Regions from separate parts of the Streptomyces sp. HUAS MS02 genome, predicted to be linked through region 1. Evidence: riboswitches for the same ligand, from Rfam matches in the RefSeq annotation. Region 1 holds a riboswitch; each other region holds the start of a gene.
The links. A riboswitch is a leader RNA that binds a small molecule or an ion and turns the genes downstream of it on or off. The one in region 1 is predicted to bind cyclic di-AMP.
Positions count from the first base shown of each region.

Region 2: another riboswitch for cyclic di-AMP. It lies ahead of ACZ9QC_RS10185 (M23 family metallopeptidase); the one in region 1 lies ahead of ACZ9QC_RS04780 (M23 family metallopeptidase).
Region 3: another riboswitch for cyclic di-AMP. It lies ahead of ACZ9QC_RS22260 (M23 family metallopeptidase); the one in region 1 lies ahead of ACZ9QC_RS04780 (M23 family metallopeptidase).

Region 1 is NZ_CM146747.1:1,128,958-1,131,212, forward strand. It holds gene ACZ9QC_RS04780 (M23 family metallopeptidase) at 150-1,172, opposite strand; cyclic di-AMP (ydaO/yuaA leader) riboswitch at 1,177-1,335, opposite strand; gene ACZ9QC_RS04785 (alpha-galactosidase) at 1,638-2,255, opposite strand, start outside.
Region 2 is NZ_CM146747.1:2,387,261-2,389,515, reverse strand. It holds gene ACZ9QC_RS10190 (M16 family metallopeptidase) at 1-542, shown strand, start outside; cyclic di-AMP (ydaO/yuaA leader) riboswitch at 746-918, shown strand; gene ACZ9QC_RS10185 (M23 family metallopeptidase) at 932-1,720, shown strand; gene ACZ9QC_RS10180 (GntR family transcriptional regulator) at 1,926-2,255, shown strand, end outside.
Region 3 is NZ_CM146747.1:5,180,968-5,183,222, reverse strand. It holds gene ACZ9QC_RS22260 (M23 family metallopeptidase) at 1-1,055, opposite strand, end outside; cyclic di-AMP (ydaO/yuaA leader) riboswitch at 1,066-1,228, opposite strand; gene ACZ9QC_RS22255 (PP2C family protein-serine/threonine phosphatase) at 1,538-2,255, opposite strand, start outside.

The DNA of each region.
Region 1 (2,255 bases):
TGAGATAGACCACGTGTCAAGTGTTGGTCAACCCGGAATACCCGGGCCCCGTCGGTGGAGCCTCCACACACGGAAGTCCTCGAACCTGTGACGCCGAAGGCCGGACCCCGGTCATGGGGTCCGGCCTTCGGCGGGTGCGGCGGCGTGGATCAGATGCTGACGCCCTTCGAGCGGAGGTACGCCAGCGGGTCGATGTCCGAGCCGTAGTTGGGGCTGGTGCGCATCTCGAAGTGGAGGTGCGGTCCGGTGACGTTGCCGGTCGCGCCCGAGAGGCCGATCTGCTGGCCGCCGCTCACCGACTGGCCGGCGGAGACGGAGATCGAGGACAGGTGGGCGTACTGGGCGTAGTAGCCGTCGGCGAGCTTGATGACGACCTGGTTGCCGTACGCGCCGCCCCAGCCGGCCGAGACGACGGTGCCCGCGCCCACGGCCTTGAGGCTGGTCCCGGTCGGGGCCACGAAGTCGACGCCCGTGTGGTAGCCGCTGGACCACATGCTGCCGGCGGTCTTGTACGCGGTACCGACGGTCGCGCTGAGGATGGGCCGGCTGAAGCCGGAGGCGTTGGACGACGACTGGCCGCTGCCCGTGGAGGTCGACGCCTGGGTGTCCTTCGACTCCTGCTTCGCCGTACCCGAGGACTTCGAGGACTTCGAGGACTCTGCGGGCTTCGAGGACTCTGCGGGCTTCGAGGACTGCGACAGCTGCGGCTTGGACGACGAGCGCGACGTCTCGCTCGACGCGGCCCGCTCACCGATGGTCAGCTTCAGCCCCGGGTGGATGAGCGAGGGGTCGGAGCCGACCGCCTCACGGTTGTCCGAGTACAGCCGCTTCCAGCCGCCCTCGACGTCCTGCTCGTCCGCGATCTTCGCGAGGTAGTCGCCGACCTTGACCGAGTAGGTCTTGGGAGCCGCCTTCTTGGTGGTGGCCCTCTCCGCCTGCGCGGCCTTCTCGGCCTGCTCGATCCGTGCGCCCGCCTCGGCGGCGGCCTTCTCGGCGGCGATCGTGGTCGCCTTCTCGGAAACACCGGAGACGGTGGTGCTCGGGGTCGCGGCGTGGGCGCCTGCGGCTCCGATCAACGGCAGCGCGAGCGCCGCGCCACCGGTCCCGGCGGCGGCGATCGAGCGGGTGAAGCGCTGGGACTTCGGACGGCGGTGCTTACCCTTCGCGGGCATGACGAATTCCTCTCCGGCGCCTGCGAGGTGAGCTGTCGGGTGCGGACTGGAGATGTCCGGCCGTGCTTGCGCACGGCTTTACCCCTAGCCGTTCCGGAGACCGGAACAGGCGGTGATTCCTGTGGGTCCCCCGCTCCTGCCGTGGATCGGGTCGGTACGAGGCTCCGGTCGGCGGCAGGATTGGGCGTCCGTCCGGATTGACGCCGAACGTAAGCGACTTGTGCCCACAGAGACAACTATTGGGACTTCCTGTGCGTCTTCCTACCTGATCCTTACTTCAATTCACCATCACGCTCCGTAAAAGACCGGTCTAGCCCGTATTCCAACCTCCCTGGAAATCAGCGCGAATTACGTGGACATGACGGCGACGGAACGTCACGAATATGACGCTGCTCACGCACCTACGGCCCAGTAGGCTTTATTCCAGGGCTTGTTGGAATTACGGCATCATTTCGGACAGATAGCTCAAGTGCGACGCAGGCGGATAACCTTCGCATCGAAGTCGCCGCGCAACCCCGTCGGCAATCCGTGGTGCGCCAGCACGGCACCTCGGTACGTTTCGCCCGTTTCGCGGCACTCGTACGTCGCCGCCGGGTCCAGCCCGCGCAGCCGGAGAGGGGCGAGCGGCTCTCCGTAGTGCTGGGCCTGGAGCAGCGCGAGGACGACCACCTCGTCACCGTGGACGTACTCCACGGCGCTCAGCCCTCCCCTCGGCGGCCGCAGCCGGTACAGGTCGCCCCGCTGCACGACCGGCCGGATCTCCTTGTACAGCTCCACCCACTCCCGGGCCTCGGCCAGCTCCTCCTCGCTCCACTCGGTGAGGTCGCCGCCCACGCCGAGCACACCCGCCATCGCGCTGACGAACCGGAACCGCAGCGAGCTGACCCGCCCGTTGAGCTGGTTGTTCGGGCTGTCGGTGACCCACGCGGCCATGCTCCGGGCCGGATGGATCTGGCTGAAGCCGTGCTGGATGGCGAGCCGGTCGAGCGGGTCGGTGTTGTCGGAGGTCCACACCTGGTCCGTCCGCGACATGACCCCGAGGTCGATCCGGCCGCCGCCACCCGAGCACGACTCGAACGCGAC
Region 2 (2,255 bases), 1.3 Mb from region 1:
CGCAGGTGCTCGGCACCTACTGCCTCGGCGGCACCCTCACCTCCCGCCTGGACCGCGTCCTGCGCGAGGAGAAGGGCTACACCTACGGCGTGCGGGCGTTCGGCCAGGTCCTGCGGGCCGCGCCCGACGGTTCGGGCATCGCGATGCTCGCCATCAGTGGCTCCGTCGACACCCCCAACACCGGTCCTGCGCTCGACGACCTGTGGACGGTGCTGCGCACCCTCGCCGCCGAGGGCCTGACCGACGCCGAGCGTGACGTCGCCGTGCAGAACCTCGTCGGGGTGGCCCCCCTCAAGTTCGAGACGGCCGCGGCCGTGGCGAGCACGCTGGCCGACCAGGTCGAGCAGTACCTGCCGGACGACTACCAGTCGACGCTGTACCGCCAACTCGCCGCCACCGGCACCGTGGAGGCCACCGCGGCGGCCGTGAGCGCCTTCCCGGTGGACCGTCTGGTGACCGTCCTCGTCGGGGACGCCGCGCAGATCGAGGAGCCCGTCAGGGCCCTCGGAATCGGCGAAGTCACCGTCGTTCCGGCCGAGTAGGAGCCGGCCTGACGGACGCGTGTCAGTGGGGCCCTGGTGACGGAAGAGTCACCAGGGCCCCTGTTTGTCCGTATTGATGGCGGAGGTTGTGTGTCTGCCCTGTGGCGTAGTTAACAAATCCTGTGATCCGTTTGTTATTTCGAAGACGGCCCACTTAGCGTCGGTCCGGCTGTTCGTCAGAAGTTCGCCGCAGCCGCGGCACCGGACAGTCATCGCCGAGTCCCCGCATGGCGCGAGCCAGGGGAGCCGGGGACCCATCACGTCCCTGGGGTGAATCGGGTGCCCTTCGCGGAGCGACGCGAAACGAGGGGTAGCCGTAGGAGACCTTCCTGCTCCGAACCCGTCAGCTAACCCGGTAGGCGAGAAGGAAGGAAAGGACCAGCCACTTCATGGCGTTCACCCGCGCCCCCGGGAAGCACCGCCGTCCCAGCCGTGTGCAGCGCACGACCACGCGAAACGTGGGCGTGGCCGCTCTCACCACCACCGGCGTCTTCGGCACCCTGGCCGGCCCCGCGCTCGCCGCGGAGGAGCCCGCCGTCGAGCAGACCGGCCTGAACCAGATCATCACCCTCGGCGACACGGTCGCCGACCAGGTCGACGCGCAGGCCGCCGCCCAGGAGCAGGCCGCCGAGGTGGCCGCCGTCAAGAAGAAGGCGCAGGAGGAGGCCAGGAAGGCCGCCGCCGAGAAGGCCGAGCAGGAGCGTGCCGCCGCCAAGGAGCGCGAGGAGATCAAGGCCCGTGCCGCCCGCGCGGCCGAGCGTGAGCGCCTCAACGCCTACGTCGCGCCCATCAGCGGCTCCTACATCTCCACCGGCTACAAGACCGGCGGTGCCGTCTGGTCCTCCGGCAGCCACACCGGTGTCGACTTCCACGCCGCGTCCGGTACGCCCGTCCTCGCGGTCGGCTCCGGCACCGTCGTCGAGGCGGGCTGGGGCGGTGCCTACGGCAACAACATCGTCATCAAGATGAACGACGGCACCTACACCCAGTACGGCCACCTGTCGTCCATCGGCGTCTCCGTCGGCCAGACGGTCACCCCCGGCCAGCAGATAGGCCTCTCCGGGGCGACCGGCAACGTCACCGGGGCGCATCTGCACTTCGAGGCCCGGACGACGGCCGAGTACGGCTCGGACATGGACCCCGCCGCGTACCTGCGTTCGCACGGCGTGAACGTCTGACGCGTCCCCGACGCTTCCCTGGAGGCCCCGGCTCATCGAGCCGGGGCTTTCCTCGTTCATGCATACCCGCTGTGTGACGTAGCTCCTGTCCAAAAAATATCCTTGGATTCCGGTCCGCCATCGGAAATTCCCGCTCGCTGCAATAGAGTCGCTGGAACACACGTCAATCATCGACGTTTCACGGGGATTAAGGCGGAGGTCGGTCATGCGTATTCCGGCGCACTCGGTATGCACGGCGATCCGTGATGACATCGTCGCGGGTGTCTACGAGCGCGGCAGCCGGCTCACCGAGGAACTGCTCGCCCGCCGGTACGGCGTCAGCCGGGTGCCCGTGCGCGAGGCCCTGCGCACGCTGGAGGCCGAGGGGTTCGTGGTGACCCGCCGGCACGCGGGCGCGTGCGTCGCCGAGCCGACCGAGCAGGAGGCGGCCGACCTGCTGGAGATGCGCATGCTGCTGGAGCCCCTGGGGGCCGCCCGCGCCGCACAGCGCCGTACGGAGGCGCACCTCAAGGTGTTGCGCGGCCTGGTCAGGCTG
Region 3 (2,255 bases), 4.1 Mb from region 1:
TTGAGGCCCTTGCTGCGGAGCCAGGCCGCCGGGTCGATGCCGGTGGTGGAGCCGCCGGGGTGGACCTCCATGTGGAGGTGGGCGCCCGTGACGTTGCCGGTGGCGCCGACGCGGCCGATGACGTCGCCGGTGGCGACCTTCTGGCCGACGCTCACGCCGATGGAGGACTGGTGGGCGTACCAGATCTCGGTGCCGTCATCGAGGGTGAGGACGGTCTTGTAGCCGTAGGAGCCCTCGTAGCCGGCCTGCGTGATGGTGCCGCTGCCTACGGCCTTGATCAGGGTGCCGGTGGGGGCCGCGAAGTCGAGGCCGGTGTGGTAGCCGGAGGACCAGTACGGGCCGGCCTGACCGAAGCTGGAGGTGAGGGTGTACGAGGAGGTGGGCAGCGTGAACTGCTTGGCCAGGGCGGCGAGACGCTCGGCTTCCTTCTTCGCCGCGGCCTCCTCCTCCGCCTTCTTCTTGGCGGCGGCCTCCTTGGCCTCGGCTTCCTTCTTCTCCTTGGCGGCCTGCTCGGCGGCCTGCTCCGCGGCGGCGGTCTGCGCGGCCTCGGCGGCGGCCTTGTCGAAGGCGTCCTGCTGGGACTCGGCCTGCGCCATGATGCGGGCGCGCAGCGCCTCACCGGCGTCCGCGGTGCCCTGCTCGGTGTCGGCGGCGATCAGCCCCGCGTTGCTGAGGGGGGAGGTGGAACCCTGGGGCTCCGGCTCGTCGGCCTCGTCCTCGAAGACCGAGCCGACGTTCGGCATGTCGGGCATCGATATGGAGACGGGGGCCTTGCCGGATTGCGCGCTCGCCATCCCGGCACCGCTGACGGCGGCTATGACACCGACGCCGAGGACCGTGGAGCTGCGGGCCAGACCGTTACGGGCGAGTACGCCGGTCTTCTTGGCGACGCGGTGCCGACCGCGAACGGGACGAAGCGAATCCTCACTGGGATTCCACTCCTGCCAGGGGCCCTCGTTGTCACTGTTGTAGCTGCCGTAGCCGAACGTCTGGCTCTCGCCGTCACGTTGGGCCGGCACGAACGGGGCTTCGGTCGCGGACCGGTTCGACGCCACGTGGGCGTACTCCTTCCTTCCTTCTCGCCTACCGGGTTAGCTGACGGGTTCGGAGCAGGAAGGTCTCCTACGCGCGTAAACCGGTCGTGCGTACTGCCACGGCGGTTTCCGTGCGATTCACCCCAGGGTTGGTGGTTCCCCGGTTCCCTTGCGGGATTCGGCGCGTGAGCACGGAGCCGTCTCTTGTGACGGCTGGGACGACCGCGCTGCGTTATCGAACGTTAATAGACGCGAGTACTCCATTCCAAGCTGTTCCGAATGATCGTTCCGCTCTTCGCGCAGGACTTTACGGGTCATGAGGGGCCGAAAACGGGCGAGTTGACCTTGACTCGCGAGTAACAGTTGCTCTGACGTGACGTCAGTTGTTATACGGAGAACGGTGGAGCGGCCACGCTCGGTGACATCTCCACCCCGCGAACGCCGGACGACCACACCTACGGACGTCGGACGACCACACCTCACGAACATCGGACGACCAGATTTCACGGGCGGCGGATCGCCAGGAGGGCCATGTCGTCCGTGGTGCGGTCGCCCGTGTGCCGGCGCACCTCCTCCGCGAGCGTCGTCAGCAGGGCGCCCGGTGCGGTGAAGACACGGCCCGAGAGGCGCGCGGCCGGGTCGTAGAAGACACCGTGCGCGTCGCGCGCCTCGGACAGGCCGTCGGTGTAGAAGAGCAGCGTGGCCCCGGGCGGGAACCCGGTCTCCTCCGCGCGGTCCGGCCAGGCGCCCAGGTCGTCCATGCCGAGCGGCAGCGCGGGCCGCGGGGCGTCCAGGGTGCACATCGTGCCGTCGGCGTGCAGCAGCAGGGGCGAGGGGTGGCCCCGGTTGACGATCCGGGCGCGGCCCGCGCCGTGCGGGAACTCCGCGAGCACGGCCGTCACGAACCCCTCGTACTCCACCGCCTCGTCCCTCCGCGCGGCCTCCCGCCGCGTCCCCTCCCGGGCCAGCGCCCGTTCCAGCCGCTGGGCCACCGCTTCGAGCGTCGCCTCCTGCTCGGCCGCCTCCCGGAACGCCCCGATCAGCACCGCCACCGCGGACACCGCCCCCAGCCCCTTGCCGCGTACGTCGCCGACGAAGAGCCGTACGCCGTGGGGCGAGTCCTGCACCGCGTACAGATCGCCGCCGATCGACGCCCCGGCCTGCGCGGCCTCGTACCGGGCGGCGATCTCCAGCCCGCCGATCCGCTCCTGCGGCACCGGA